Regions from separate parts of the Luteipulveratus halotolerans genome, predicted to be linked through region 2. Evidence: predicted binding sites of a transcription regulator. Region 2 holds the regulator's gene; the other holds the start of a gene.
The links. The regulator HrcA, encoded in region 2, represses chaperone genes, less so after heat shock. The targets are predictions, from matches to a motif close to TTNGCACTCGNNNNNNNCGAGTGCNAA.

Region 1 (15,562 bases), 790 kb from region 2:
ATGGGGAGTCAGAGTGAAAATATTGAGAGGACGACCTCCCTCGTTTCGAAATAGCGCGCCCATTTGCGCGGTTTCGAGCGAGTATGATGCTTTGCTTACTCCCAGCAGTACTTGGCCGGAACCATCCCCAATAAAACCGGCATCCCGAAGCGTCCGGACGACCCGTCGAATCTCGCGGAGCGACGGGACTTGAACCGATGAGTCGGTTAACGCTACATCTAAGTAGCTTGCGAGAAGGATGAACTTCCACGCATTGTACGTCCTGGCTGCGCCCGGATCCTGGCCCGTGTCGAGTTGTGGAATCTCGGCGAGGGGAAGCGACGAGGCGTTCCGCATTCGTGCAAAGTGTACCTCCCCGCTGCCCTTCTCGATGTAGACGCCGAGGGCCGATTTTCCAGTACCCTTCGGACCCAGGATAAGCGTCTTTTCGCCAGAAACGACCTGGCCGACGGCACCATCCAAGTCGACGTAGCTGCGCATGAACTCGTCACGGCGCTCGAGGGCTTCGTGGACAGAATCACTCTTGCCGAAGTAGAGGTCCGCGAAATTTGGACGCATCATCATCCCCCAACCATCTCAACGACAGCCCGCCCTCGACTTGCGCGGCCGACCGGTCGACGTCGCCACTAATGTGAGGTATTAGACCACAGCGGTTCGGTCGAGCCCGGCCCCAAGTGAGTGGCCAAACCCCAGACCTCAGCCGAGCATCGGGATTGAGGACCAGGCGCGCAACCGGTGTTCCCCAGCCTCAGCCTTCGAGTGGCCAGCCCTTGAACGCCAGGCGTGCTCGCACCCGGTCGATGTCGGACTCGGCCGGCATGTCGTTGGTGACCTTGGTGATGAGCACCTGCGCGTCGACCGCGCTGATCGGTGAGCGCGGACCGTCCGCGCCGCCCTCGGCCGCGATCAGCTCGCGACAGATCTGCTTGACCTCGTCATCGGTCAGGCGGCGACGCAGCAGCGCCAGCAGCGGCTGGTAGTCGACGGACGGCACGCCCTCCGGGTAGCCCTCGCGCAACCAGTCGACGACGCGGCGCAGCAGTGCCGGCCGCTCGCTCGCCGGAGTGCTCGGTCCGAGGACGTCGGTGGCGATCGACGGCGTCCGACCGGCGTACTCCTCGTCGACGGTCGGCGCTGCAGGAACAGCCGGGCCCGGGTCCGCAGGCGGCTCGGCACCGACCGAGCTCTCGGCAGGATCCGCCTCTGGTACGCCGGTGGCGGCCCGCGCATCGGACACCGCCGGCGAGCTGCCACCCGCCAGGGGCCAGCCCACCGCGGCGAGCCGGGCGGCGACAGCGCGCACGTCGTCGTCGCTCGGCGGGGCCTGCTTGACCTCCTCGATCGCCGAGTCGACCTCCTCGACCGAGATCACCCGGTCGGTGCGCTCGGCGACCAGCTGCTGCACGACCTGCTCGACCTCGCGCGGGCCGAGCGTGTGGGTGAGCAGCGCGAGCAGCGGGTGGTAGTCCTTGGCGGGTACGCCGTCGGGATAGCCCGCGCGCAGCCAGCCCAGGATCGCCGCGATCGGGCCGCTCACTTGGCGTCCCCGAACGGCTTCCAGCCGAAGTAGTGGTCCAGGCTCTTCTTGGTGATCCACAGCACCGCGACCGCGATGACCAGCAGGACGATCGCGAAGACCACGTAAGCCGCGACCGTGAGGGCTGGGTTGCGACGGCGTACGACGGTGCCGTCGGCCGCGACCTCGCCGCTGCCGTCACTCCACAGCCGCACCCCGCCGGCGAACAGCGCCGGCAGGCCCGCGCCGAAGATCAGACCGGCGACGAGGACCTTCATCGTCGACTCGGCCATGCCGCTCCAGTCCAGGTTCATCGCGTCGCCTTCTCGTCCGAGGGGGAGGTCGCGGTGGCCAGGTCGTCGAGGTCGACGCCGTCCCACTCGTCGTTGACGTTGCTGTGGTCGACCTTCTGCTTCTGGCTGCGCAGGTACATGTACGCCGACAGCGCCACCAGGATGACGAAGATGGTGATCGCCCCGGGCACCCCGCCGATCAGGTGAGCCAGCCCGTAGCAGGCCGCGCCGACCAGGCCCGCCGCCGGCAGGGTGGTGAGCCAGGCGGCGACCATGCGGCCGGCGACGCCCCAGCGCACCTGAGCGCCCGGCTTGCCGACGCCCGAACCGAGGATCGAGCCGGTCGCGACGTGGGTGGTCGACAGCGCCATGCCGAAGTGGCTGGAGGTCAGGATGATCGCGGCGGACGAGGCCTCGGCCGCCATGCCCTGAGGCGACTCGATCTCGACCAGACCCTTGCCGAGCGTACGGATGATGCGCCAACCGCCGAGGTAGGTGCCGAGCGCGATCGCCAGCGCGCAGCTGAAGATCACCCAGACGGGCAGCCCGTCGTTCTCGATGCCGTCGGCGGTGAGCGTGCCGTGCGCGATCAGAGCCAGCGCGATGACACCCATCGTCTTCTGAGCGTCGCCCGTGCCGTGCGCGAGCGACACGAGCGAGGCCGTGCCGACCTGGCCCCAGCGGAAGCCCTCGTTCTTCTTGTCGGCCCGCGCCTTGGCCACGATGGCGTAGACGCTGAACGTGCCGATCGCGGCGATGAGGCCGGCAATGACCGGCGACAGCAGCGCCGGGATGAGCACCTTGGAGAAGATGCCGTTCCAGTTGATCGTGACCGCGCCCGCGAGGCCGGCGCCGATCAGGCCGCCGAACAGGGCGTGCGAGCTGCTGCTCGGCAGGCCCAGCAGCCAGGTCAGCAGGTTCCACAGGATGCCGCCGATGAGTCCGGCGAAGATGATCATCATCGCCTTCTCGGCATCGAGGCCCTGGACGAGATCGCCGCTCTTGGTCTGGATCTTCAGGACGTCCTTGGTGATGGTCGCCGCGACCTCGACGGACAGGAAAGCCCCGACCAGGTTGAGGACCGCTGACAGCGCCACCGCGACCTTGGGCTTCAGAGCGCCGGTGGCGATGGAGGTGGCCATCGCGTTGCCGGTGTCGTGGAAGCCGTTGGTGAAGTCGAATCCGAGGGCCGTGATGACCACCAGGATCAGGATGAACAACTCACCGCTCATGGTCACGAGTGTCCTCGTCCGTCAGGGGCGTCGTCCAGACGAGAAGGGCCTCGGATGACGCACACGATGCATTGTTTGTCAACGTGTTACCGGGACGCCTTGTGGGCGTCGTTCGTACGCCGGTCACGCGTCCGCCTCGCCCGCGCCGGTGATCCGGTCGAGCTCTGCGAGGTCGGCCGGCGTCGGGTCGAACCGCAGCGCCGCGGCGTTGGTCCGCACCTGGTCGCCGGACGTGGCGCCGGAGATCACCGAGCCCACCGCGGGCTGTGCCGCGAGCCCGCCGATCGCGACGTCGAGCACCGAGAGGTCGCGATCGGCGGCGTACGCCTCGAGCGCCTCGATACGGTCCCAGTCGGCGTCGGCGAGCCACTGGGCCCGGCTCGGGTCGAGCGCCGCGCGCGAGCCGTCGGGAGCAGCCTGGCCGCGGCGGTACTTGCCGGTGAGCAGGCCGTACTCCAGCGGGAAGAACGGCAGCAGGCCGAGCCCGAACGTCTCGGCGGCGGGCACGACCTCGTCCTCGACGGTGCGGTCGAGCAGCGAGTAGCGGTTCTGCACCGAGACGAACCGCTCGTACCCGCTGGTGCGCGCGGTCCAGTCGGCGTCGGCGACCTGCCAGCCCGCGACGTTGGAGCAGCCGAGGTAGAGCACCTTGCCCTCCTGGACGAGCTCGGTCAGCGCACCGAGGGTCTCCTCGATCGGCGTGACCGGGTCGGGGCGGTGCAGCTGGTAGAGGTCGATGTGGTCGGTCTGCAGTCGCCGCAGCGACGCCTCGACCGCGCGCCGGATGTAGCGCCGCGACCCGCGTACGCCGTGGTCGGCACCGTTGGCGCCCTGCATGTCCATGCCGAACTTGGTGGCGAGCACGAACTCGTCGCGCTGCCCCTGCAGCGCGTCGCCGAGCAGCGTCTCGGAGCCACCGGGCGGGTTGCCGTAGATGTCGGCCGTGTCGAGCAGGGTCACGCCCACGTCGCGCGCGGCGCCCAGGATGTCGCGCACACCGGCCGCGTCCACGCGACGGCTGAACGCGTTGCAGCCGATCCCCACCGCGCTGACCATCAGACCCGAGTCGCCCAACGGGCGGTACGTCATGTCACTCACGTACGACGACGGTACCTGCGGCGCCGGACCTTCCCCTGGGCGGCCGGGCTCCATAGTGTGACCGGCATGGCTGACTACACCGATCAGGAGAAGGACGTCATTCGTCGCGCCGCTTTCGGCGCCATCGCTCTGGTGTCGAAGGCTGACCCGGGGTTCTTCGCGACGTTCAAGGAGAGCGCGGCCGGGTCGAAGGTCCTCGCCACCGCGCCCGAGACGATCAAGCAGCTGTTCAAGGGCGGCCTGGTCGGGCCGCCCTCCGGCGGCAGCGCCGCCGAGATCGAGCAGGCCATTCTCGGCGACGTGCAGCAGGCCGTGCAGATCCTCGCCAAGGACCCTGCCGACCGGCAGGCGTTCACCGACGTCATCACCAAGGCCTGCCAGCAGGTGGCCGAGGCGTCCAGGAGCGTCGCGCCCGCCGAGCAGGACGCGATCGCCAAGGTCAACCAGGCCCTGGGCGCGGCAGGTACGCCGACCCCGCAGGCCGAGGCGGGCGCCGCGCCCAAGCCCGGTCCGCCGCCCAGCGCCCCGCCCGCCTGACGGCCTCCCCTCGTACGAAACCGTCTGTCCGGCAGTGCATGCGCTGCCGGACAGACGGTTTTCGTGAGTGGGCGGCTCTCAGCCGGCGCGGTGCACCGGCGGCAGGTCCTCGAGCTCCTCGTCCAGGGCCAGCCCGTCGAACGGCAGGTCCTCGACAGCCATCTGCGCGTACGCCGGCTGCTCGGGCTCCGCAGCGGGCTCCGGCTCCGCGACCGGCGCCTGAGCCGGAGTCGGCTCGGCCTCGACGGACACCGGCTCGTGCGCGGCCGCGTCGAACACCGGCTCGTCGGCCACGACGGGCTCGGGTCGCTCGGCCTTGGCCTTGAGCGTGTAGGTGGGCGGCGGCACCTCGACCGGCTTCCAGGCGTGCGGGTCGTCCGACACCGACGCGCTGATCTCCTCGGCGGCGGCCGGGGCGGTGCGCTCCGTCGCGGGCGCGTCGTCGTACACCTCGGCGCTCCCGGCTGGCGCGGTGCGCTCGGCGCGAGGTGCGCGGCGCGGGGCCGGTCGGCGTTCGGGTCGGGCGGGCGCGGTCTCGGCGTGAGCGGCGTAGGCCGCCTTGACGGCGGCGCTGCGCAGCCAGGCGACGACCCCGCCGAGCCCGACGAGCATGAGCAGCGGCGTCCACCACGGTGTGATGCCGAACGGCGTCAGCACGACGACGAGCGCGAACAGCGCGACCGTGCCGACGAGCGCGGCGGCCCGTACCTGCTGCGGCTTGACGCGCTCGTGCTCGACCGGCGACTGGGCGTCGCGAGCAGCGGGGATCGGATGAGAACCGTTGGTACGGCTGGGATTCGGGGGTTCGTCGAACTCGTCGTGCGTCATGGGGGCTCCTGCACGCAACGTGGGGCGCGGCTGCTCGGTCGTGGCCGCGAGAACGGCCCCGTGCTCGGCGTCTGCGGCCTCGGTGGCGCCATGCAGGGACGTGGGTCGACGCTCCAGGACACGCATGCCCTCGGAGAAACGGTCGACCGAACGGGCCGTGGCCAGGTGCTCACGGCGGCGTACCCAGTGCTGGAGAAGGTAGGCAGCCCAGATGATGACGATGACCAGAAAGATCAGGCTGCTGCTGCTCACGCGATCGAAAATAGGTGCGATCGCGACCCGACTCCGGGACTTTTGCCGCGTGTCGCGAATGTGACTAGTGGGAATCGTGATGCAGACGTTGCACAGCGCTCTGACCGGCGAGGTCCTCGGTAGTCACTGCGAACGACCGGTGGTCGTGCCACTCGCCGGCGATGTGCAGGTAGCCCCGGCGGACGCCCTCGTCGCGCAGGCCGAGCTTGGCGACGACGCGCAGGCTCTTGGTGTTCTCGGGGCGGATGTTGACCTCGACGCGGTGCAGCCGCAGCGGCCCGAGCGCGTGGTCGATCATCAGGGCCAGTGCGTACGGCACGATCCCGCGCCCGGCGTGGCGCTCGGCGATCCAGTAGCCCGCTGCACCGCTCTGCAGTGCACCCCGGACGATGTTGAACAGGTGCACCTGCCCGGCCAGCTCGCCGTCGACCTCGAGCGCGAACGGCAGCAGCCGCCCGTCCCTGGCCTCGCGCTCCTGCGCCCGCACCACCCGCCCGAAGCTCAGCTGACCCGCCTGCGGGTGCGGTGAGGTGGAGTCCCAGGCGCGGGTCCACTCGGCGTTGTCACGGCGCAGCAGCGCGAACGCCGACCGGTCGCGTCGGGCGTGCATCGGCCGCAGTCGCACGTGGGTGCCGTAGTGCAGGCCTTCGAGCGTCACCGGCCACTGCCGGGGCATCAGTGGTCGCCGCCGGCGATCTGGTCGAGGGCGTGGGCGATCACCGACTGCAGGACGGCGAGCCCGTCGCGGACGCCGCCGGTCGAGCCGGGCAGGTTGACCACGAGCGTGTGACCGGCGAGCCCGGCCGTGCCGCGCGAGAGCATCGCGGTGGGTACGCCGGCACCGACTCCCGCAGCGCGGATCGCCTCGGCGATGCCGGGCACCGGACGGTCGACGACGGCAGCGGTCGCCTCAGGTGTGCGGTCGGTCGGGGTGAGGCCGGTGCCGCCCGTGGTGATCACCAGGGCTGCCCCTTCGGCGACCGCGACCCGCAGCGCGGCCTCGACGGGAGCGCCGTCCGCGACGACCACCGGCTCGCGGACGGTCAGACCCCAGTCGCGCAGGGCCTCGACGATGAGCGGTCCGGTGCGGTCGGCGTACGTGCCGGCAGCGGCGCGCGTCGAGCACGTGACGACGACGGCGCGGCGCCCGCCCTCGATGTGAGGAAGCGTGCGCTCCTGCTCACCGTGTGTCATGTCGAGCACCCGCTCGACCGCCGCACGACTTGAGGAAGCGTGCGCTCCTGCTCACGGTTCCTCACGTCGAGCGCAACCGTGCTCGCCTCCGGACCGGTCACGACGAGGCACCACCCTCGCGCCAGTCGCCCGAGCGGCCACCGGACTTGGCGGTGACGCGGATGTCGGTGATGCGGGCGTGCTTGTCGACGGCCTTGACCATGTCGACGAGGGCGAGCGCGGCGACGCTGACGCAGGTCAGCGCCTCCATCTCGATGCCGGTGCGGTCGGCCGTGCGCACCGTCGAGGTGATGTCGACGCCGTCATCGGCCACGGTGAGGTCGACCGTGACCGCGTGCACGGCGACCGGGTGTGCGAGCGGCACCAGCTCAGGAGTGCGCTTGGCGGCCTGGATGCCCGCGATGCGCGCCACGGCGAGCGCGTCGCCCTTGGGCACGGTGCCGTCACGCAGGGCGGCGACCGCGGCCGCCGACAGCAGCACCCGTCCGGCCGCCGACGCCTCGCGAGCCGTTACCTGCTTGGCGCTGACGTCGACCATGTGGGCCGTGCCGTCGTCACGCACGTGCGTCAGCCGGTCGGGGTCGGACGTCATGACGGGATCTCCTCACCGGGCAGCAGGTGTACGTCGACCTCGTCACCCTCTCGTACGACGTCGACGTCCGCAGCGATCACGGCGATCGCGTTGGCCGCGGCGAGACCGCCGAGGATGTGGCTGCCCTGTGCACCGGACGGCTCGACCTGCCAGCCGCCGGCGCTGCGGGTCAGCAGCACGCGGGCGAGCTGGACGCGCCCGGCCGGCGACCGCCAGCCACGAGTCACGCTGGCACGCCACGAGACTCGAGCCTGGTCGCGTCCGGCCATGCACCGCAGGGCCGGCACGACGAACGTCTCGAACGACACCAGGGACGACACCGGGTTGCCGGGCAGCGCGAACAACGGCACACCGTCGCCGACCAGCCCGAACCCCTGGGGCTTGCCCGGCTGCATCGCCACGCTGTCGAAGCGCACAGCGTCACCGGACGCGAAGGCCTCCTTGACGGGTTCGTACGCCCCCGCGCTGATGCCGCCGGACGTCACGATCGCGTCGGCGTCGCCGGCCACGCGGCGTACGACGTCGGCGAGCGACTCGTCGTCACGGTCACCGACGTGGACGAGGGACGCGACGACCGCACCGCAGGCACGGACAGCGGCGGCCAGCATCGGGCCGTTGCTGTCGTGGATCTGGCCGTGCCGCAACGGAGCGCCGACGGGGACGAGCTCGTCGCCGGTGGTGATGACGGCCACGCGCGGGGCGGGGCGTACCTCGACGTCTGCGGCGCCGGCCGCCACGCAGGCAGCGATGTGGTGCGGGAGCAGCCGGACACCGGCGTCGAGGACGAGGTCGCCCTTGCGGACGTCCTCACCCGCGCGGCGGACGGCGGTGCCGACCGCGACCTCGGCCCGGACCTGCACTCGCTGCACACCGGCGTCGGTGAGCTCGACCTGCACCACCGCATCGGCGCCCTCGGGCACGGGCGCACCGGTCATGATGCGCCAGCACGAACCCGCCGTGAGCGTGTGCCGCTCGGTGTCACCGGCCGGGATGTCGCCGAGCACGGGCAGCGCGACCGGCGCATCCGGCGTCGCACCTGCGAGGTCTGCGGCGACGACGGCGTACCCGTCCATCGCGGAGTTGTCGAAACCAGGCAGGTCGACGGCGCTGCGGACCGGCGCCGTGAGGACCAGCCCGAGCGCGTCGATCGTCGCGACCCGCAGCGGGTCGAGCGGGCGCACCGTCCCGACGACGCGGGACAGGTGCTGCTCGACGCTGATCGGGCTCAGTGGGTCTCCTCGTCGAGGTGGGCGTCGTTGGTGCGGCCGAGCGCCTCGTCGGTGCGAGCCCACTCCAGCAGCCAGCCGCGGAAGTCGGCGCCGAGCTCGCGGTGACGGACGCCGAGGCGCACCATCGCCTTGAGGTAGTCGAGCCGGTCACCGGTGTCGTACCGGCGCCCGCGGAAGACGACGCCGATCACACCGCCGCCGGCGCCGTCGACGCCCGCGGCCTCCTTGAGCGCGTCGGTCAGCTGGATCTCGTTGCCGCGACCGGGCTCGGTGTGGTCGAGGATGTCGAAGATCGACGGGTCGAGCACGTAGCGGCCGATGATCGCCAGGTTGCTCGGGGCCTCGCCGACGGCGGGCTTCTCGACCAGGTCGGTGACGCGCACGACGTCGTCGTCCTCGCCGTCGATCGCGGTGACCGCTGCGCAGCCGTAGAGGTGGATCTGGTCCTCGGGCACCTCCATCAGCGCGATGACGCTGCCGCCGTGCTTGGTCTGCGCCTCGATCATGCGCTCCAGCAGGTGCTCCTGCTCGTCGATCAGGTCATCACCGAGCAGCACCGCGAACGGCTCGTTGCCGACGTGCGAGCGGGCGCACAGCACGGCGTGACCGAGACCGCGGGGCTCGCCCTGGCGTACGAAGTGGACCTCGCCGAGGTTGGCCGACTTGTGCACCCGGCGCAGCCGCAGCTGGTCGCCCTTCTTCTCCAGCGCCTGCTCGAGCTCCCAGTGCCGGTCGAAGTGGTCCTCGAGCGCGGCCTTGTTGCGTCCCGTGATCGTGAGGACGTCGGTCAGGCCCGCCCGGACCGCCTCCTCGACGACGTACTGGATCGCCGGCTTGTCGACGACCGGCAGCATCTCCTTGGGGATCGCCTTGGTCGCGGGGAGGAATCGGGTGCCCAGGCCGGCCGCAGGGATGACGGCCTTGCGTACGGGTGCAGGTCGTGAGGTCGACGTCATGGCGGTCAGGGTACTTATCCCGACTCGCTCCGGAGGGTCGGCCGCGCCTGTGCGTCTCACGAGAGAATCGACACCATGTGGCGCACTCTTCCCGACACCAAGGCGCAGGCCCGTCGGGTCGTGCGCGCCGAGCGTCGGCACCGACGCGACACACCGTCGTACGCCGACCGCGCCGCCGACGCCGCGGCCCTCACCGACGCGGTGCTGGCCACGCTGGGTGAGGCGACCACCGTGGCGGCGTACGAGTCGCTCCCGACCGAGCCTCCGACCGAGACGTTGATCGCCCGGCTCACGGCCGCCGGCCATCGCGTGCTCCTGCCCGTCCTGCTGCCCGACAACGACCTCGACTGGCGCGCGGCAGGTTCCGACAGCACGCCGCTCGGCCGCGCCGCGATCGGCGAGGCCGGTCTCGTCGTCGTCCCGGCCCTCGCGATCGGACGCGACGGGATGCGGCTCGGCCAGGGCGGCGGGAGCTACGACCGGGCGCTCGCCCGCCGCACGCCCGGCACTCGCCTGATCGCCCTCGTGTACGACGACGAGCTGGCCGCCGGCGTCCCCACCGACCCGCACGACCAGGCCGTGGACGCCGTCGTGACACCGGGACACGGCCTCGTGGACCTCCCCAGCGGAGGGACACTCCGCCTGAGAGACTAGGCGCCACACCACGCCGAGAGGAGACCAGCTCATGCCTGCCCTGGCCCCCTCGAGTGCGCTGCTCACCGACCGGCTCAGCGGCTGGCTCCTGATCGGCGCGATCGTGCTGCTCGTGTCGGTCGCGGCGGTGCGCCTGGCCAACACGTGGGGTGTGCCGACGCTGCTGCTCTACCTCGCCATCGGCATCGCGCTCGGTGAGTCGGGGCTCGGCATCAAGTTCGACGACCCGGCGATCGCGCAGGTCCTCGGCTACAGCGCCCTCATCCTCATCCTCACCGAGGGCGGCCTCACCACGTCGTGGTCGGCGATCAGACCCTCGGTCGCACCGGCGGCCCTGCTCTCGACCCTCGGCGTCCTCGTCTCCGTGGTCGTGGTGGGCGTCTCGGTGCACTTCCTGCTCGGGCTGTCCTGGAACGTCTCGATGCTGCTCGGTGCGGTCGTCAGCTCCACCGACGTCGCGGCCGTGTTCTCGGTGCTGCGGGTGGTGCCGCTGCCGGCCCGGCTGCGCGGCATGCTCGAGGCCGAGTCCGGCTTCAACGACGCACCGGTCGTGCTGCTCGTGGTCGCCCTCGCCGAGCAGGCCGCGCCGTCCGGGCCCCACCACTCGTGGCTGTTCGTGTTCGGCGAGGCGGCGTTCGAGCTGATCGGCGGGGCCCTGATCGGCCTGGCCCTCGGCTACCTCCTCGGCCGGCTGCTGCGCACCAGCTCGCCCGGCTCGTCCGGCCTCTTCTCCATCGCCGTCGTCGGCGTCGCCGTGCTCGCGTACGCCGCCGCCGACGCCGTGCACACCAGCGGGTTCATCGCGACCTACGTCTGCGCACTCGTCCTCGGCAACCTGCACCTGCCCCACCGGGCGGCCGTCCGCGGGTTCGGTCAGGCGGTCGGCTGGCTCGCCCAGATCGGGCTGTTCGTCATGCTCGGCCTGCTCGCCTCGCCCGACCGACTGCTCGACCAGCTCGGCCCCGCGCTCGTGGTCGGTCTGGTGCTGCTCCTGCTCGCCCGGCCGTTGTCCGTGCTCGCGACCATGTCGTGGTTCCGGATGCCGCTGCGCGAGCAGGCGTTCCTGTCGTGGGCGGGCCTGCGTGGTGCCGTCCCGGTCGTGCTCGCGAGCGTGCCGTTCACGCTCGGCACCCCCGACACCGAGTGGATCCTCGACCTGGTGTTCGTCCTGGTCGTGATCTTCACGCTCGTGCAGGCGCCGACCCTGCCCTGGATCACCCGACGTCTCGGCATCGTCGAGTCCGCACCGACCCTCGACGTCGACATCGAGGCGACCCCGCTCGACCAGCTCGACGCCGACGTCGTCCAGGTGTCCGTCGGCGAGACCTCCCGGCTGCACGGCGTCGAGATCTTCGAGCTGCGCCTGCCGCCCGGAGCCAACGTCACCCTCGTGGTCCGTGACGGTGAGGGGTTCGTCCCCACCATGCGGACGGCACTGAGGCGCGGCGACTCGCTGCTCGTCGTCACGACCCAGAAGGTCCGTCGCCAGACGATCCGACGCATCCGCGACGTCTCACGCGAGGGCCGCCTCGCGGGCTGGCGGCCCTCCGTCGAGCGGCCCCCCGCGGGCTGACCGCGGACCGCCCCGAACGGCGATGGTGCGGAGCAAGTCTCCGGTCGTCGTACACTTGGCAGTCGAGCACGACGAGTGCCAACCCGATTCGCAGATCACGCAGAGGTCGACGACACATGCCTACGTACCCCTATGCCTGCACCGAGTGCGGTCACCAGTTCGAGGTGTTCCAGTCCTTCAGCGACGACGCCCTGACCGAGTGCCCGCAGTGCCAGGGCAAGCTCCGCAAGGTGTGGGGTTCGGTCGGCGTGGTGTTCAAGGGCTCCGGGTTCTACCGCAACGACAGCCGCGGTGACGGCAAGAGCTCCTCCTCCAGCACCACCGCGTCGAGCACCTCGTCCTCGACGACGTCCTCCACGAGCACGTCGTCCGCGAGCTCGTCCGACTCCGCGTCGTCCTCGTCGTCGACCAGCAGCTCCTCCTCGGGTACGACGTCCGGCGCGGCCTGACCGTCCACAGCCCAGGACCCCGTGACCGCGGGTCCACAGGCGGTGCGAGCGGCGTCGGAGGCGACACCGCCGCTGGCTAGCCTGCCCGCATGACCCAGACACCCCGCGCCGACATCGGTGTGATCGGCGGATCCGGTTTCTACTCCTTCCTCGACGGCGTCGAGCGGGTGCGCGTCGACACCCCGTTCGGGGAGCCGAGCGACGAGGTCGCCCTCGGCGAGCTCGACGGCCGACGTGTCGCGTTCCTCGCCCGTCACGGCCAGGGGCACCGCTTCCCACCGCATCGCGTCCCCTACCGCGCCAACCTCTGGGCGCTGCGCTCGCTCGGCGTGCGCCAGGTGCTCGCACCGTGTGCGGTCGGGTCCCTTCGCCCCGAGCTCGGCCCCGGCACGGTCGTCGTCCCTGACCAGGTCGTCGACCGCACCTGGGGGCGCGAGCACACGGTGTACGACCAGATCGGGCCGGTCGCGCACGTCGCGTTCGCCGACCCGTACTGCCCACGCGGGCGGGCCGCTGTGCTCGCCGCGTCGCAGGACCGTGCCGCGGGCGCAGCGACCGACGGCGGCACCCTGGTGGTCATCAACGGGCCCCGGTTCTCCACCCGCGCCGAGTCGCAGTGGCACCAGGCGGCGAGCTGGGACGTCGTCGGCATGACCGGCATGCCCGAGGCGTCGATCGCGCGCGAGCTCGCGATGTGCCTGACCTCGGTGTGCCTGGTCACCGACCACGACGCCGGTGTCGAGGCCGGCGAGCACGTGACGCACGACGAGGTCCTGCGCGTGTTCGCCGACAACATCGAAGGCCTCAAGACGCTCCTCCGCTCGACGATCGCGGCGCTGCCCGAGCCGGAGGCCGACGACACGGCGACGTGCTCGTGTCGTCGCGTGCTCGACGGGCTGCAGCTCCCGATCGAGCTGCCGTGATGCCGCTGGTCGCACGCGCCGCCCAGCGGCTGCTGCCGCAGACGTGGCAGGGACCGGGTCGCGAGGCTGCCTGGCGGCGTGCGCGCGCCCGACGTGTGGCCGCGGGCCTCGTCGCCGCGACGGCGGCCGTGTCGACAGTCGCTGCTGTCCGCCCGGCCGACGAGCCGACCCGCGCTGTCGTCGTGGCCGCCCATGATGTCGCGGCCGGCACGCGCCTCACGGCGGGCGACCTGCGTACGGTGCGCTGGCCCGTCTCGGTGCAGACGCCGACCTCGGCGACGGTCAACGGCCTGGTCGGCCGATCGGTGATCACTCCCCTGCGTTCGGGCGAACCGGTCACCGCGACCCGCCTGCGCGGCACCCGCACCCTGCCGCAGACGGCAGCAGGCGAGGTGGTGGTGAGCGTTCCGCTCGCAGATCCGACGCTCACCTCGACCGTGCGGGTCGGCGACACCGTCGATGCGTGGTCGGCGCAGACCGGCGCGCGAATCGGGTCGAGGCTGCGGGTCGTCGCCACGGTCACACCCAGCACACCCACTGCCGGACGGCTCGCCGCGAGCGCCGCGGCCGACGGGCCGGCCGCCGTGCTGCTCGCCGTGCCCCCGGCGGTGGCGAGTCGGTTCGCGCAGGCCCAGGCCGGCGCCCAGTCGCCCGGATCAGCGGTCCTTCTGGGATTCACGCCTGTCACATGAACACCAACGGCACCAGGGGTGACATCCGCAACGATCACCCGTGAACCGCTCGTACGCTCGGGAAATTGTTCAGCAGCGTGACGCGCGCGACCGAATCGGATAGTTCTCGCCGACTCGTCTCTCCGCTAGGTTGAGGGCCGCTTAGTTCCCCTCAGAGCAAAGGAATGCACGCCATGAAGGGCTTCAAGGACTTCATCATGCGAGGCAACATCGTTGACCTGGCTGTCGCCGTGGTCATCGGTACTGCTTTCGCCAAGGTGGTCGACACCTTCGTCAGCGCCATCATCCAGCCGCTGATCAACGCGATGGGCAGCGCCAAGAGCGCGGGTCTCGGGTTCCACATCAAGTCGGGCCAGGCCAACACGTTCATCAACTTCTCCACGATCATCAACGCGCTGATCGTCTTCCTGCTCACGGCGGCCGTCGTCTACTTCGTCATCGTGCTGCCGATGAACAAGCTCAACGAGCGTCGCAAGCGCGGCCAGGTCGAGGAGGTCGACCCGACCGAGCTCGAGCTGCTCGCCGAGATCCGCGACGAGCTGCGCGCGCGCCGCTGATCGCACAGCAGCCCACCGTTCTGGCGTAGCACCGGGACGAGCCGAGCGGGGCAGGACCTTCGAGGTCCTGCCCCGCTTCGCGTACCCGCTGAATCAGCCGCGTCTCGGCGTCCTCGCAGCTGAGCCGCCTTGCCGCTCAGGGGTTGTCGGGTCGAGGCGTCACTCCCAGTGCGGCGGACGCTGCTCCTGCCACCAGCGGTCGGCCGGGGTGGCTCCCGACGGCTCGTCCAGGTCGTCACGCGTCTGCTCGGGGCGACCACCGACCTGGTCGACGCCTCCTGTCGCTGCCCGTGTCGCGCGACGTGGACGGCGACGCGGTCGTCGGACGGGCGGCTCCGCGGCACCGTCGCCCTGATGCTCGGACTGGTCAGGCACCGCGTTCCTCATCGGAGGTGTCGCCGATGACCGGTCGTTCCTCGGTCGGGTCCTCGCTTGGCGCATCACGTTCGGGGGTCGACTCATCCGCCGGAGCGTCCGCGCCGGCGTCGCTCCAGTCGAGATCGAGCTCGGGCTCCACGGGTTCGCCGGACACCGCAGGTGCGGTTGGCTGCGCCTCCGCCTGGCCCACGGAGTCCGCGTCCCCAGCAGGCTCGGGCTCTGGCGCCGTCTCGGACTCTGCGCCCGTCTCCGGCTCGGCCTCAGGCTCCGCTTCCGCCTCCGACTCGACCTCGGGTTGCGAGGTCTCCTCAGGTGAGGGCTCGGACTCCGGCTCGCGCTCAGGCTCGGAGTCCGCCTGCGCCGCAGGCTCCGCTACGGCCTCGACGGGACGATCGGACGTGTCGACGACCACGGCCTTCTCGGGCTCGGCGTCGTCGGCGGCCGGCTCGGACGCGGGCGCGGCCTGCTCCTGCTGAGCGAGCACCGCTGCTGCGACGGCTTCCTGCGCCTTGTGCGCTGCGTCGTGAGTGTGGGCTGCGTCGTGAGCCAGACGGCGGCGCCGTTCGGCACGCTGCTGCGACGTCAGCCGCACGGTGTCGAGGATCCGGG
Region 2 (15,562 bases):
CGAAGACCAGGTCGGCGTTGCCGCCGAAGACCGCGGTGCTCAGGTCGATCTCGAGAGGCAGGAGGGCGTCCTGGCCGCGCTGCTGACGCGAGCGCGGGCCGCGGGCCGCGCCACCGGCCTGACCGCCGAAGAAGGCGTCCATGATGTCGCTGAACGAGAAGCCCTGCCCGTAGCCCGCCGCACCGGCCTGGCCGTAGGGGTCGGCGCCCACGTCGAAGGCCTGACGCTTCTCGGCGTCGCCGAGGACGTCGTACGCCTGCGAGATCTTCTTGAACTCCTCGGCGGCCTCGTCGCCGGGGTTGACGTCAGGGTGGAGCTTGCGCGCCAGCTTGCGGTAGGCGCGCTTGATCTCCTCCTGGCTCGCATCGCGGGCGACACCGAGGGTGGCGTAGTAGTCGTTCACTGATCGAGGATCTCCGAGACGTAACGTGCGACGGCGCGGACGGCCGCCATGGTCGAGGGGTAGTCCATGCGCGTCGGGCCGAGCACCCCGAGCCCGGCCACCGCACCGGTGCCGTAGCTCGTGGTCACCATGGACGTGCTGTGCAGGCCTTCGTAGGGGTTCTCCGCGCCGATGCGCACCGCGACGGCGTCCGCCGCGTCAACGTTCACTGTGGAGAGCAAACGCAGCAGGACGACGTGTTGTTCCAGTGCGTCGAGCACCGGGGCGAGATGGACGACATCACCGCCGGTGCGCGCGAGGTTGGCGGTGCCGGCGAGCACGAGGCGTTCTTCGCGCTGCTCGGCCATCGCGTCGGTGAGCACCTGGACGACGGCGCGCACCGTGGCGCGGTCGTCCTCGGCGAACTCCTCGGCGAGGCCGTCCAGGCCGTGTGCGGCCTCGGAGAGCAGGCGGCCCGACGACTCGGCGTTGAGGCGCGTACGCAGGTCGGCGACGAGGGTCTCACCCTCCGAGGTCAGCAGGTCCTCGGAGACCTCGAGGACGCGCTGCTCGACCCGACCGCTCGAGACGATCAGGACGACCATCAGCCGGTGGCTGGTGAGCGGCACGAGCTCGATGTGACGCACCGACGACCGCGACAGCGAGGGGTACTGCATCACCGCGACCTGCTGGGTGATGGAGGCGAGCAGCTTGGCGGTGCGGTCGACGACGTCGTCGAGGTCGACCGAGTGCTCCAGGAACTCACGGATCGCGGCCTTCTCGCCGCGGCTGAGCGGCTTGACCTGGCTGAGGCGGTCGACGAAGAGCCGGTAGCCGGCATCGGTCGGCACGCGTCCGGCCGACGTGTGCGGTGCGGAGATCAGGCCTTCGTCCTCCAGGACCGCCATGTCGTTGCGGACCGTCGCCGCGCTCACACCCAGCTGGTGACGCTCGAGCAGCGCCTTCGAGCCGACCGGCTCGGAGGTGGAGACGTAGTCCTGGACGATCGCTCGCAGGATCTGCAACCGGCGTTCCTCGGACATGCTCACCTCCTGGTCTCGTGCTTGGCACTCCTGTGGCCCGAGTGCCAAGTCTACGTGCTGGTACGCGCGGCGCGTGTCGGGCGCATGCCGGCCGCGTGGTCCACCTAACCTCACCGGGTGAGCTTCGACCGATACGGCAGCGACGTCCTCAGCACCGACTGGAAGGCCCCGCGGCGCGGCCGGTCCACGCCCATGGAAGCAGTCCGCGACCTGGTCGTCGAGGAGGTCCAGACCGGGTGGTGTGGCGCAGTCGTCGGCGTCGAGAAGGCCGGCGGCATGCAGGTCGTCCACCTCGAGGATCGCCGCGGCAGGGTCAAGGCGTTTCCGCTGGGCCCGGGGTTCCTGGTCGACGGCAAGCCGGTCGAGCTCACCGCACCCACCTCGGCGTCCACGAAGCAGGCGCTGTCCGACGCCCGAGCCGCAGCGTCGCGTACGGCGTCGGGCTCGGTCGCCGTCAAGGACGCCCCCGCACGTGTCGCATCGGGGTCGCGGATCTTCGTCGAGGGCCGGCACGACGCCGAGCTCGTCGAGAAGGTCTGGGGTGCCGACCTGCGAGTAGAGGGTGTGGTGGTCGAGATGCTCGACGGCGTCGACGACCTCGCGGGCGTGATCCGCGACTTCGCGCCGTCGCGCGACCGACGGATGGGTGTGCTGGTCGACCATCTCGTGCCGGGCGCCAAGGAGACCCGCATCGTCGAGGAGGCCCGCAAGGCCGCCTCACCCGATCACGTGCTGATCCTCGGCCACCCCTACATCGACGTGTGGCAGTCCGTCCGGCCGGAGCGCCTCGGCTGGCAGCAGTGGCCGACGATCCCGCGCGGTCAGTCGTGGAAGCACGGCATCCTCGCCGAGCTGGGCTGGCCGCACGCCTCGCAGGCGGACGTCGCACGGGGCTGGAAGCAGATCCTCGGCACCGTCCGGACCTACGCCGACCTCGAGCCCGCACTCCTGGGCCGGGTCGAGGAGCTCATCGACTTCGTGACCGAGCCGGTCGGCTGAGACTCAGCCGTCGGCCTCGACGCGGCGCAGCACCGGGCCGTCCTGCTCTCCGGGCACCGCGGGCACGTCGCGGACGAACCGCGCGGTCGCGTCCGCACCGGCGCGTACGACGTCGTACCCCCGGCCACCGGCTCCCTGAGGCGCCCACTGCACGAGCCTGATGTTGTCGACCGCGAAGCGGCGGGCCGTCTGGCCGTCACGGGGTGGCTCCTGCCGCACGAACACCTGCACCGCTCGCGCATCAGCCGGTGCCGTCGTGTCGAGCACGACACGACGGCAGGCGACCACGTCGTCGTCACTCGCCGGCCCACGCAGCAGCTCCAGGCCACGCCCCGGCCGACCTGCGTCGTCGCAGCGGGACTCGTTGGTCGTCCGCGCGTACGCGCCGAGGTGCCACAGCCCGCCCTACGTGTCGTCGCCGGTCTGGTCCCGCTTGCGACGTTAACGGAATGGTCAAGGGCAGACCGATAATTCGGCAGTGACTCCCGCCACGCGCTAGAGCCGTCGGGCCGACCGCCAGCCGCGGGCGTACAGACCCTTGCCGTCGAGGACCGACAGGCCGCCGACATCACCCATCGTGGGCCCGTCGACCTTCTTGCGGCTGGAGATGAACCGGTGCCTGCCGTCGCTGTCGAGCCCCAGGAAGAGGCCCACGTGGTCGATGCCGTCCTCGCCGTCCGTGACGAAGAACACCAGGTCACCCGGCAGCAGCAGGTCACGCTCGTGGTCACCGGGGCGCTCGCCCTTGAGCCGGAACAGCTGTCGGCCCGGACCGTGCTCGGCCATCGCGTAGGCGCGTCGAGGCAGGCCCGGCCCTTCCTTGTTGCCGCTCAGCAGCGGCAGGCCGAGCCGGTAGCCGAGGACGAGCCGCAGGTAGCCCGAGCAGTCGGCCGCACCGAGCCGGCGGCGCTCGTACTTCTTGGTCTCGCCGTCGGCGAACGTCCAGTCACGCCCGAGGTAGTCGTAGAAGTCCGACGCCTCCAGCCGCGACTCGCTGTCCTCGCCGAGGGGTCCGTACGACGCGTCGCCGGCGTAGCGCACACCGCGTGAGTCGACGCGTTCGGGCGCACCCACGACGTACTGGAAGCAGACGTCGATCACGTCGAGCGGTGGGTGGTTGTGCGTCTGCACCAGCCACGGCCGCCAGGTCGCGGCGACGGCGTGGTCGGCCGCCCAAGGGGCGGGCAGCAGGTGGACGCGCGAGTCAGACAGCACGGTGGCGGCGGTCGTCTCCGCCTCGGCGAGCGTGCGGCGGGGGCCGCGCACGGTCACCGTGCGCGCCTGGTCGGTGCAGGTGGCGACCAGGTGGCCGTCGCCGTCACGAAAGCGGGTCAGGCCGGCCCGGTCGTCACGCTCGACCCTCAGCTCGTCGGCCGTGATCGGCCGGTAGGTGGAAGGCGGTGGCCCGTTCGGCCCGTCGGGCCAGGTCGCCCAGAGCACACCGCCGGTCACCGCCGTGACGCCGACTACGCCGGCCCCCAGGAGCACGCTGCGGCGCGGGACGTGCTGGTCGGCGAGCGACATGGATCTCCTCGTCGGCGGACAGAACCCCTGCCGCGGAGTCTAGGCAGACCGCCCGGACGTCCTGGGCGACGGCACGCCGTCAGGGTCGGCTCTGAGGCCACCCTGGACCTGCTCGCATCGACCCCGGACTCGGGACTGCTGCGACCTCGGACGCTGTTCACTGGACAGAGGTCCGAACTCAGGAGGCACTCATGAGCTGTCCCACACCCCAGCCGTACGGCGGCCAGCAGCCCGTCATGTCGAACGACGACCGCACCGGAGCCATGCTGGCGCACCTGTCCGCCCCGGTCGCGGCGGTCCTCAGCGCCGGCTGGCTGAGCATGGTCGGCCCGCTGATCGTGTGGTTCGTCTACAAGGACAAGAGCCCGGCCGCCCGCCACGCCGCTGCGGGCGCGTTCAACTTCAACCTGTCGTTCTGGGTCCTCTACCTGATCAGCTGGATCCTGATCTTCACCGTCATCGGCGCGGTCATCGGCATCCCACTGCTGATCGTGATCTTCTGCGTCGCCGCCTGGTGCCACATCAAGGGCGCGGTCCGTGCGTCACGGGGCGAGTCGTACGAGTACCCCTGGCAGCTCAGGGTGCTCGCCTGATCAGTAGCCGAGCAGCCGGCGTACGACGGTGTCGGCCAGCAGCCGTCCGCGCAGCGTGAGCACTGCTCTCGCGTCGCGGACGGCGCTGCGCCCGTCGAGGAGGCCGTCGGCGACGAGGCCCGCGACCGCGCGGCGCCCGTCGTCGTGCAGCACGTCGAGAGGCAGCCCCTCGACGAGGCGGACGCCCAGCAGCACCCGCTCGTCGTGGCGCTGCTCGTCGGTCAGCACCTCGCGGGCCGCCGCCGGCGACTCACCCGACGCGATCCGACCGGCAAAAGCGTTGGGGTGCTTGACGTTCCACCACCGGACGCCGCTCACATGGCTGTGTGCGCCCGGGCCGACGCCCCACCAGTCGCCGTCGGCCCAGTAGCACTCGTTGTGACGGCACCGAGCAGCCGGCGTACGAGCCCAGTTGCTGACCTCGTACCACCCGAATCCGGCCGCGGACAGCAGCTCGTCGGCGAGCTCGTACTTGTCCGCCTCGTCGTCGTCATCGGGCATCGTGACCTGGCCGCGTCGCACCTGAGCGGCGAGCTTGGTGCCGTCCTCGACGACGAGCGCGTAGGCGCTGATGTGGTCGGGCTCCAAGGCGATCGCGGACTCGAGACTGGTGCGCCAGTCGTCGAGGGACTCCCCCGGCGTGCCGTAGATCAGGTCGACGCTCACCTGCAGCCCCGCAGCCCGTGCGGCCTCGACCGCGAGCCGCACATTGGACGGATCGTGAGTGCGCTCAAGGGTTTTCAGCACGTGCGGGACGGCCGACTGCATGCCGACGCTGACCCGGGTGAAACCTCCGTCGGCGAGGACCTGCAACGACTCGGGCGTGACGGAGTCCGGGTTGGCCTCGGTGGTCACCTCGGCGTCCGGCGCCAGACCGAACGTGTCGCGGATGCCCGCCAGCAGCTTGACCAGGTCGTGTGCCGCGAGGAGCGTCGGCGTGCCGCCTCCGACGAACACCGTGTCGACCTGGGGCGCCCGCTCACCGAGCACCCGACCGGCGAGCGTCAGCTCGCCCAGCGCGGCGTCGGCGTACGACGACACGCTCGCCCCCGGCATGCCGAGCTCGGTGAGCGTGTAGGTGTTGAAGTCGCAGTAGCCGCAGCGCACCGTGCAGAACGGCACGTGCACGTAGATCCCGAACGGCCCGCGGCCAAGACCGGCGAGCGCGGTCGACGGCAGGGATCCGTCGGCGGGGGCGGGTTCTCCGTCGGGCAGGGCACTGGGCACGGGCTCCATTGTCCGCCTCGCCACCGCGCGTAGGGCAGGGTGTCCCACGTGACTCGTCTCAGGGGGCCACGGCGCGCAGTCGTGGGAGTGTCCGTCGTCGTGCTCGCGCTGACCGGCTGTGGGTCGAAGGTGGCGGGGTCGACGACCTCGTCGACCCCGCCACCGCCCGCGGCCGCGCCCGCCAAGCCTGCGCCCGCGCCCACCTGGATGCCGACCGATGCGAGGACGCCGGTCGCCGGCGGGCCGTGCCAGCCCTCTCAGCTGCGGCTGGTCGTGGGCGGCGCCGATGCGGCGATGGGCTACCGGGAGCTCGCGGTCGTCGCGACCAACGTCGGCCGGCTCCCCTGCGTGCTGAAGGGTCACGCGCGCTTCGTGATGTTCGGCGAGGACGGCGACGTCATCACCGGCAAGCGCGCCCGCACCGTCCCGATGATGGACGACGACCTTGCACGCCCCGAGCGCCATCGCCTCGCGCCGGGGCAGTCGTCGAGAGTGATCCTGGCCTGGCGAGGCGAGAGCGCCGCCGCAGGAATCCCCCAGGTCACGTCCTTCCGAGTGGTGGTGACCGAGGGCAGTGCGCCCGCGCCGGTCTCGCCAGGCAGAGACACCGACGGCCTGGCCATCGACATCGTGCGCGGCAGTCCGTACGCCGTGAGCGGCTGGCGCGACGCCACGCAGCCCTGATCAGCGGCCGACGACGACGACGCCGGCGAGCGCCACGCCGAGCACGGCCGCTGTCGTGACCGAGGCGACCGCGATGACGCGCCACCCGGCACGGCGCAGTGCTCCGGCCGACACGCCGCAGCCGAGCGCGAACATCGCCGTCGCGAGCAGCGCCGTCTGCACCTGAGCGGCGCCGTCGAGCACGGCCTGCGAGGGCTCGAGGACCGTGCGCACGACGGCGAGCGCGAGGAAGCCGAGCACGAACAGCGGCACGAGCGGCGTACGCCGACCGTCGGTCTGCGTACCCGGTCGACGTCGCTGCCACACGCCGATCAGCGCCATGACGGGCGCGAGCATCAGGACGCGGGCGAGCTTGGCGACGACCGCAACGGCGAGCGCGCTGCCTCCGATCGCTCCGCCTGCAGCCACCACCTGCGCGACCTCATGGATCGACAGCCCGGCCCACAGCCCGGCAGCACGGTCGTCGAGCCCGAGGGCGTGCGCTCCGAGCGGTACGAGCACGATCATCGCGGTGCCGAAGACCACCACCAGCGAGACCGCCGTTGCGACCTCCTCGTCCTCGGCGTCGACCACACCGTCGGTCGCGGCCACGGCCGCCGCGCCGCAGATCGAGAACCCGCAGGCGAGCAGAACCGCCTGGGTGTGGCTCAGCCCGAGTCGGGTACCCACACCGACGCCGACCGCGATGCCGACCACCACCACCGCCACGACGGCGACGAGCGTCATCGGCCCGAGACCCAGCACGTCCGAGAGCGACAGCTGGATCCCGAGCAGCACCACGCCGGCCCGCAGCAGCGTCCGCGAGCTGAGGGCGACCCCCGGTGCCACCCGGGCCGGGACGCCCGTCACGTGCGCGAGCAGGGCACCGAGGACGATCGCGACGAACAGCGGGCTGACCACCGGCAGCAGGGCGTGCACCGCGATCGACACCGCGGCCCCGGCCACGCACACGGCGAGCCCGGGCAGGATCTCGCCGTACGCCCGATGGGTCACTGGCGCGGGGCTCACGGTGCTGGTCATGCCGTCCAGGCTCTCCGCGATGTGGCCGCACCAGTAGTCCCCGCGCTGCCATGCGGGGCATATCCTGCGCACATGTCGAGCTGGCCGGACCTCGTCGCCCTCGAGCTGCTGGTCGCGGTCGCCGACCAGGGCAGCCTCAGCGCCGGGGCACGTGCGGCCGGCGTCGCCCAGCCCAACGCCTCACGCTCGATCGCACGGCTCGAACGTCAGCTCGGCCTGCCGCTGCTCGTCCGCTCGACGCGCGGCTCGACCATGACCACCCAGGGCCTGCTGGTGGTCGAGTGGGCCAGGCCCCTGCTGCAGGCCGCGACCACGCTCGCCGAAGGTGCTCGTACTCTGCGCGCGGCCGACGGCGGGTCGCTCACGGTCGCGGCCAGCCAGACCGTCGCCGAGCACCTGCTCCCCCGTTGGCTCAGTGCGCTGCGCGCCGCCCGTCCCGAGGTGACGGTCGCGGCGCACGTCCACAACAGCGCGGGCGTCGTGGCCGACGTGCGCGAGGGTCGTGCTGACCTCGGGTTCGTCGAGGCGCCGGCAGCGCCTCGCGGCACCCACAGCGTGGTGGTCACCGGTGACGAGCTGGTCCTGGTCGTCGATCCCGCCCACCCGTGGGCCGGTCGCCGTACGCGCGTGCTGCCCGCCGAGCTCGCCGGCACGCCCCTCGTCACTCGCGAACCGGGGTCCGGGACGCGCGTCGCGCTCGAGGAGGCGCTGGCGCCCGAGCTGATGGCACGGCCCGCCCTCGAGCTGCCGAGCAACGCCGCCGTGCGCGTCAGCGCCGCCGCCGGCAGCGGGCCCGCCGTGCTCAGTCGGCTGGCGGTCGCCGACGCGGTGGCGGCGGGGTCGCTCGTCGTCGTCGAGGTCGCCACGTCGATCGACCTGCGGCGACCGCTGCGCGCGGTCTGGACCGGGCCGAGACAGCTGTCCAGCCCGGCCGCGGACCTCGTGCGAATCGCCGGTCGCTGAGGCTGGGACGCGAGCCCGTCTCAACCCTCGATCAGCGGGCGCCCAGCCCGTCGATGATCAGCAGCAGACCGAAGATCGCGAACAGCGCGGCGGCGCCGTACTTGATCGCCTTCTCGGGCAGGTGCTTGCCGAGCAGCGCTCCGACACCGATGGCGAGCGCGTCGGCGGCGACCATGCCGACGGTGCTGCCGATCCAGGTGCCGAACCAGCCCTCACGCGTCGCGAGCGTGATGGTCGCGAGCATGGTCTTGTCGCCGAGCTCGGCGAGGAAGAAGGCCGTGCCGACGGCGAGGATCGCCGCGCCGGTGCTGCGGCGAGCCTTGTCGGCCTCCTCCTCGGTGAGCTCGTCACCGCGCAGGGTCCACAGCGCGAAGATCAGGAAGGCGATGCCCGCGACCAGAGTGATGACCCACTGGTTGTCGGTGAAGCGGTCACCCACGAACCGCCCGATCCCGACCGAGGCCAGGTGGACGACCGCTGTGGCGACCGTGATGCCGATGAGGACCTGGCGCACGTTGTAGCGCGCTGCGAAGGTCATGGCCATGAGCTGGCTCTTGTCGCCGAGCTCGGCGACGAAGATCACTGCTGTGCTCAGCAGGAAGGCGTACATGCTCACTCCTCGGCGCACCTGGGCCGAGGGAGCCGCAGGAGACGACCTCTCGACCAGGAACGCCCGTCGTAGGGGTCGTTGAACCGGTCGAAAGTCTCGTCCGCCGCTGTGCGGCCTGCCGTGCCGGACCCGGAGGTCAGTGTGTCGACACGACTGTTGGGGACTACTCCCTTTCAGCGGCAGACTTTACGGGACGCGGCCGACCGGACGCCAGCCGGCTCCTCAGCGCGACGGCTTGGCGCTCACCCACACCGGGATGATGCCGCGGACGACCTCGGTGCCGTCGGCCATCACCGCGGTGCAGCGCACGTCGACCTGGAACGGCGGCTCCTTGGCCCAGTCGGCGGCGTCGGTCTCGGCGATGCAGCGCACGTCGCCCGGCGTCTTGGCGACGTAGTCGAGCTGGATGCCCTTGGGCAGCCAGCGCATACCCTTCGGGGTGGTCGCCTCGCACAGCAGGCCCATCGCAGCCTCCATACCGTTGGCGACGGCGATCGCGTGCACGGTGCCGATGTGGTTCTGGACCGCCCGACGCTTGCGGATCTGGACGACGCCACGGTTGGGCGCCATCTCGATGATCTGCGGGCGCACGGTGGCGAAGTACGGCGCCTTGAGCATGAAGGCCAGACCGAAGGCCTGCTTGCCCAGCGGCTTGTCGACGAGCTTGCGGTACGCGTCATAGGTCGAAGTCACGCACGCGATGTTACCCGCCAGTACGGTCCGTAGGGTCATCATCGTGAACCCGTACGAGACGCGACTCGCCGTGGCCGACGAGGCCGAAGCCCTCGCCCGACTCAGCAGCGAGAGCTTCGGGTACCCCAGGGCCGACGGCACGCCGCGACCGCCTGACGCTGCCGGACGACGCACCTGGGTGACCACCCATCACGGACGCGTCGTCGCCGCCGTGGTCGACCGGCCGTACGAGTCGTGGTTCTGGGGCTCCCGGGTGCGCACCAGTGGCATCGCGAGCGTCAAGGTCGCGCTGGAGCATCGCGGAAACGGTTTGCTGTCAACGCTTTTCGAACGCGCCCTGACCACGGCGGCCCACGACGGCGCGGCGATCAGCACGCTGTTCCCGACTGCGCCCGGCATCTACAGGCGGTTCGGGTACGAGCTGATCGGCAGCTACGACGAGGTGACTCTCCCGACAGCCGACCTCACGGCCGTACGCACCTGCGGCGGTTCTATACGCCGTGCCGAGGCTCGCGACATGCGGGCCGTGCGCGATCTCTACGCGCGCTGGGCGGCGGCGCACAACGGGCCGCTGACCCGTGACGGCGCGAGCTTTCCCGCCACGGACGAGGAGGTGATGGACGAGTACGCCGGCGTCACCCTCGCGCTCGACGACGAGGGCACCCCGACGGGTTACGCGATGTGGTCACGCACCGGTGGTTACCACGCCGACGGCGTCCTGGAGGTCGACGACCTGGTCGCGGTCACCGAGCAGGGTCTTCGCCGGCTGCTGCACGCGCTCGGCACCTGCGCAACGGTTGCGCCGGCCACGGTCATCTGTACCTCGTCACCCGACCTCACCGAGCTCGTCGTGCCCAGCCATCCGTGGCGGGTCAAGCGGGCCAACCCCTACGGTCTCGCCGTGCTCGACGTCGCGCAGGCTCTCACCGACCGCACCTACCCGACCTGGCTCGACCTCGACGTGACCTTCTCGGTGAGCGGCCTGCCCGTTGCGGGGCAGGACGGTGCGTATCACCTGCGCGTAGCGGACGGCCACGCGTCGGTCGACCAGGTCGCCAGCGCCGAGCTCGCTTACACCGCAAGGGGTTTGGCGCTTCGGTACGCCGGCACGCACTCGTCCTCCGACCTGCGACGTGCCGGCCTGCTCACCGGGTCCACCGATGACGACGACCGCTGGGACGCGGCGTTCGGCGGGCGCCGCGTGCACATCCGCGACTACTTCTGAGCGGACGTCCGGGCGGTCAGGCTCGGTGGACCTCGAGATCACGCACCACGCGCTCGACCTTGAGGCCCTTGCCCTCGAAGCGGGTCTCGACGCGACCTTCGAAACGCGGTGCGAACCCGCCGTGGGCTCCGCGCGGGTCGTGCTCCTCGTCGCCCTCGGCAGCGAGCCGGCCGGCGTACGGGTTGGTCAGGCCGGAGCAGCCCTCGACGACGTCGCGCATCTGCCAGGCGTAGTCGGCCCAGTCGGTGGCCAGGCGCCAGATCCCTTGGGGCACCAGCAGACTCGCGATCGTGTCAGCGAACGACGGCTGCACGAGCCGGCGCTTGTGGTGCTTGCTCTTGGGCCACGGGTCGGGGAAGAAGGTCCAGACCTCCGAGAGCGACGAGGTGTCGAAGAGCATCGGCATCGCCTGCGCGGCGTCGACCTCGATCAGCCGGATGTTGCGTACGCCGGCGTGGCGCGCCTTGGCAATGGTCTGCGCGATGCCGGGTCGCCACACCTCGAGCGCGATGAAGTCGCGCTCGGGTGTCTGCTGCGCCGCGTGCACGACGGCGTCGCCCGCGCCTGAGCCGATCTCGACCACGAGCGGTGCCTCACGACCGAAGACGGACGCCGGGTCGAGACGGGCCTGCGCTGTGACCGTCGTCCCCTCGCCCACCCGGTCGACGTCGATGACGTAGTCGGCACCGTGCTCGGCGATGGCACGGTGATGACGCTCGGGCATCCGCCCTCCGCGTCGCGTGAACGAGCGAGTGCGTGCCAGGTGCTCCTCGGGAACGGCCGGATCGCGTTGCGACACTTACTTCTTGGCCTTCTCGGAGCCGCCACCGTCCTGGGACAGGGCGGCGATGAACGCCTCCTGCGGCACCTCGACGGAACCGACCATCTTCATCCGCTTCTTGCCTTCCTTCTGCTTCTCGAGCAGCTTGCGCTTACGGGAGATGTCACCGCCGTAGCACTTGGCGAGCACGTCCTTGCGGATCGCGCGGATGTTCTCACGGGCGATCACCCGCGCACCGATCGCCGCCTGGATCGGCACCTCGAACTGCTGGCGCGGGATGAGGTCCTTGAGCTTGGTCGCCATCAGCGTGCCGTACGCGTACGCCTTGTCCTTGTGGACGATCGAGCTGAACGCGTCGACCTTGTCGCCCTGCAGCAGGATGTCGACCTTGACCAGGTCGGCCGTCTGCTCGCCGTCGGGCTCGTAGTCGAGAGAGGCGTAGCCGCGGGTCCTGGACTTCAGCGCATCGAAGAAGTCGAAGACGATCTCGGCGAGCGGCAGCGTGTAGCGCAGCTCGACGCGGTCCTCGGACAGGTAGTCCATCCCGCGCAGCAAGCCGCGTCGGGACTGGCACAGCTCCATGATGGCGCCGACGAACTCACTGGGCGCGAGCAACGTGGCTCGTACGACCGGCTCGGTGATCGCCGCGATCTTGCCCTCGGGGAACTCACTCGGGTTGGTGACCGTACGCAGGGTGCCGTCGTCGAGCTCGACCTCGTAGACGACGTTGGGCAGCGTCGAGATCAGGTCGAGGTCGAACTCGCGCTCCAGCCGCTCACGCACGATCTCCAGGTGCAGCATGCCGAGGAAGCCCACCCGGAAGCCGAACCCCAGCGCAGCAGACGTCTCGGGCTCGTACACCAGCGCCGCGTCGTTGAGCTTCAGCTTGTCGAGCGCGTCACGCAGGATCGGGTAGTCCGAGCCGTCGATCGGGTACAGACCCGAGAACACCATCGGCTTGGGGTCGCGGTAGCCGCCGAGCGGGTCGTCCGCCGGCTTGGCGGCGTTGGTGACCGTGTCACCGACCCGGGACTGGCGGACGTCCTTGACGCCGGTGATCAGGTAGCCGACCTCGCCGACACCCAGGCCCTTGGCCGGCTTCGGCTCGGGTGAGATGACGCCGATCTCGAGCAGCTCGTGCGTCGCCTTGGTCGACATCATCGCGATCTTCTCGCGCGGGTTGAGCTGGCCGTCGACGACACGGACGTAGGTCACCACACCGCGGTAGGTGTCGTAGACGGAGTCGAAGATCATGGCCCGCGCGGGCTTGTCGGGGTCGCCCACCGGCGCGGGCAGCTGCAGGACGATCTGGTCGAGGAGCTCCTGGACTCCCTCACCGGTCTTGCCCGACACCTTCAGGACGTCACTCGGATCGCACCCGATCAGGCCGGCGAGCTCGGCGGCGTACTTGTCGGGCTGCGCCGCCGGCAGGTCGATCTTGTTGAGGACCGGGATGATCGTGAGGTCGTTCTCCATCGCCAGGTAGAGGTTGGCGAGGGTCTGCGCCTCGATGCCCTGAGCCGCGTCGACCAGCAGGATCGCGCCCTCGCACGCCGCCAGCGAGCGCGACACCTCGTAGGTGAAGTCGACGTGCCCGGGGGTGTCGATCATGTTGAGGCAGTAGGTCTGACTGTCGTCGGCCCACGGCATCCGGACGGCCTGCGACTTGATGGTGATGCCGCGCTCGCGCTCGATGTCCATGCGGTCGAGGTACTGAGCGCGCATCGCACGCTCCTCGACGACACCTGTGATCTGCAGCATGCGGTCTGCGAGCGTGGACTTGCCGTGATCGATGTGGGCGATGATGCAGAAGTTGCGGATCAGCTCCGGTGGCGTCGCTGCGGGCGGCAGCGGGGCGGGGGCCATCGGTGACAAGAGAAACCTCGGAAGGACGACGTGACTGGGATCGGCCCAGTCTCCCACGGACTGCACCGGTCGCCGTACGCCGCCAGTGGACGCGCCCTGTGAACGCTCCACCGCGGCACAATCTTACGGAAACGTAAATTGATGTGGCCTACCTCACAGTACGTTGCGATTCCCACCACTCGAAAGGGCCTCACCATGCAGCTTCGCACGCGCGCCGCCCTCGGGCTCGGCGCCACCGTCAGCGCTCTCGCGACCACGGTCGCACTGTCCCCCGGAGCGCACGCCGACCCGTTCCTCACGCTCCACCAGAAGGCGTCGGTGCAGACGCTCGTCAAGAAGCCGGGCAAGACGGTGACGTTCACCGGCACCCAGACCGCCACGATCGACCTCGGTGCGACGACCGACAACGTGTCGGCCGACCTGTCCCTCGGCTCGGCGACGATGCCCGTCGACCTGCCGATCATCCCCGGCGTGTGGTCCATCCCCGGCGTCGCCACGGCGACCCTGAAGATCGAGCCGACAGCCCCGGCCAAGGGCACGCTCAGCAACGGCTCGCTCGACATCAGCCAGTCGTTCAACGTGCGCATCACCAAGCTCACGCCCGCCGGCCTGCCGTGGCTCAACCTGGCGCCGAGCACCTGCAAGACGTCGGTGCCCGCCTCGATGAAGCTCACCGGCACCTTCGCGACTCCCCTGGTGCTGTCGTCCGACGACTACACGATCCCGAGCTTCAAGGGCTGCGGCTTCCTGCTCGACCCGGTCATCACGGAGCTCACCTCGGGCTCCGGCAACACCGTGACCGCGACGTTCACCAACGAGTGACCCTCCCGGAGCCGGGTCGACCGTGGGTCGGCCCGGTTCGTCATGTCCGGACAACAGCGCTGAATGATCCGTTGTGAACGATTGCCCGCCCGACATCCGTGGCGCCTGTGAGGCCAGTCACGTACGGTGGCGGACGATTTGGTTACCAATCAGTAGGAGATGACCCGAATGACCTGGCGCACGATGCTCGCTGCGGCTGCCGTGACCACCTCCGGTGCCACGCTGCTGGCGATGGCGCCCGGCGCGCACGCCGATGTGTGGAAGCTCAACCACACCGCGTCCGTCAGCACCTACATCAAGTCGATGAACCAGACCGTCACGACGACGGGCACCCAGTCGGCCGACTTCGACCTGGAGACCCGCAAGATCACGGCCTACCTCAAGACCAAGGACGCCACCGCGCCGGTCAAGATCGCCGGCCTCCCGCTGGCCCAGGCCACGATCCGGATCGAGCCCGTCAGCCCCGCCACCGGCACGCTGGCGTACTCCAACGACCTCACGGTGACCCAGAAGCTCAACATCCACATCGTGAAGATCGACCCGCTGGGCCTGCCGCTCAACGTCGTCGGCAGCAACTGCAAGACGTCGACCCCGGTCACGATGAAGCTCAGCGGCAAGCTGACGGGTCTGTTCGACCCGTTCACGCTCAAGAGCACCTTCGACATCCCGCAGTTCTCCAACTGCGCGCTGCTCACGCCGATCGTCTCCAAGATGGTCTCCGGAACGGGCAACACCGCGAGCATCACGTTCAAGGCGGCCGCCTGATCCAGGCTGCCCTGCACAGGCCCCCACGACGACCGGTCGTGGGGGCCTTGTCGTTGCGTCAGGCGGGTACCGCTCGTACGGCGTGCGCCTGCCGACGGCCGAGCCACGCCGAGGCACCGGCGACGAGCACGCCGAGCACCGCGAGCCCGGCGCCCAGCCTGCTCGGCCACGCGTAGCCGTAACCCGCGGCGAGCACCGCACCACCGAGCCAGGCCCCGAGCGCGTTGGCGATGTTGAGCGTGGAGTGGTTCAGGGCGGCCGCGAGCGACTGGCCCTCGTGGGCGACGTCCATGAGGCGGGTCTGCAGCATCGGTACGAGCACCGTCGGGACCAGCCCCAGCAGGAACACCGCCGGCGCCGCCGTC

Region 1: VV01_RS22385 (FmdB family zinc ribbon protein) is a predicted target of HrcA. The motif match lies at 12,010-12,036, and genes of this name have one in related genera.

Annotation. Positions count from the first base shown of each region.
Region 1 is NZ_LAIR01000002.1:2,840,625-2,856,186, forward strand. Features, by position in the region: gene VV01_RS23385 (P-loop ATPase, Sll1717 family) at 1-564, opposite strand, end outside; gene VV01_RS24400 (DUF3349 domain-containing protein) at 749-1,537, opposite strand; gene VV01_RS14220 (hypothetical protein) at 1,534-1,830, opposite strand; gene VV01_RS14225 (inorganic phosphate transporter) at 1,827-3,041, opposite strand; gene VV01_RS14230 (aldo/keto reductase) at 3,165-4,130, opposite strand; gene VV01_RS14235 (hypothetical protein) at 4,206-4,676, shown strand; gene VV01_RS14240 (hypothetical protein) at 4,755-5,756, opposite strand; gene VV01_RS14245 (GNAT family N-acetyltransferase) at 5,821-6,432, opposite strand; gene VV01_RS14250 (MogA/MoaB family molybdenum cofactor biosynthesis protein) at 6,432-6,950, opposite strand; gene moaC (cyclic pyranopterin monophosphate synthase MoaC) at 7,048-7,542, opposite strand; gene VV01_RS14260 (molybdopterin molybdotransferase MoeA) at 7,539-8,834, opposite strand; gene galU (UTP--glucose-1-phosphate uridylyltransferase GalU) at 8,768-9,727, opposite strand; gene VV01_RS14270 (5-formyltetrahydrofolate cyclo-ligase) at 9,803-10,381, shown strand; gene VV01_RS14275 (potassium/proton antiporter) at 10,413-11,954, shown strand; gene VV01_RS22385 (FmdB family zinc ribbon protein) at 12,071-12,403, shown strand; gene VV01_RS14285 (S-methyl-5'-thioadenosine phosphorylase) at 12,493-13,326, shown strand; gene VV01_RS14290 (SAF domain-containing protein) at 13,326-14,018, shown strand; gene mscL (large conductance mechanosensitive channel protein MscL) at 14,192-14,575, shown strand; gene VV01_RS14300 (hypothetical protein) at 14,735-14,950, opposite strand; gene VV01_RS14305 (AAA domain-containing protein) at 14,943-15,562, opposite strand, start outside.
Region 2 is NZ_LAIR01000002.1:2,049,828-2,065,389, forward strand. Features, by position in the region: gene dnaJ (molecular chaperone DnaJ) at 1-403, opposite strand, end outside; gene hrcA (heat-inducible transcriptional repressor HrcA) at 400-1,425, opposite strand; gene VV01_RS10380 (DUF3097 domain-containing protein) at 1,543-2,424, shown strand; gene VV01_RS10385 (hypothetical protein) at 2,428-2,691, opposite strand; gene VV01_RS10390 (NlpC/P60 family protein) at 2,920-3,948, opposite strand; gene VV01_RS10395 (DUF4870 domain-containing protein) at 4,140-4,541, shown strand; gene hemW (radical SAM family heme chaperone HemW) at 4,542-5,777, opposite strand; gene VV01_RS10405 (DUF4232 domain-containing protein) at 5,817-6,452, shown strand; gene VV01_RS10410 (YeiH family protein) at 6,453-7,472, opposite strand; gene VV01_RS10415 (LysR family transcriptional regulator) at 7,545-8,435, shown strand; gene VV01_RS10420 (TMEM165/GDT1 family protein) at 8,467-9,045, opposite strand; gene VV01_RS10425 (hotdog fold domain-containing protein) at 9,268-9,738, opposite strand; gene VV01_RS10430 (GNAT family N-acetyltransferase) at 9,782-10,963, shown strand; gene trmB (tRNA (guanosine(46)-N7)-methyltransferase TrmB) at 10,980-11,687, opposite strand; gene lepA (translation elongation factor 4) at 11,763-13,610, opposite strand; gene VV01_RS10445 (hypothetical protein) at 13,806-14,432, shown strand; gene VV01_RS10450 (hypothetical protein) at 14,592-15,197, shown strand; gene VV01_RS10455 (MFS transporter) at 15,256-15,562, opposite strand, start outside.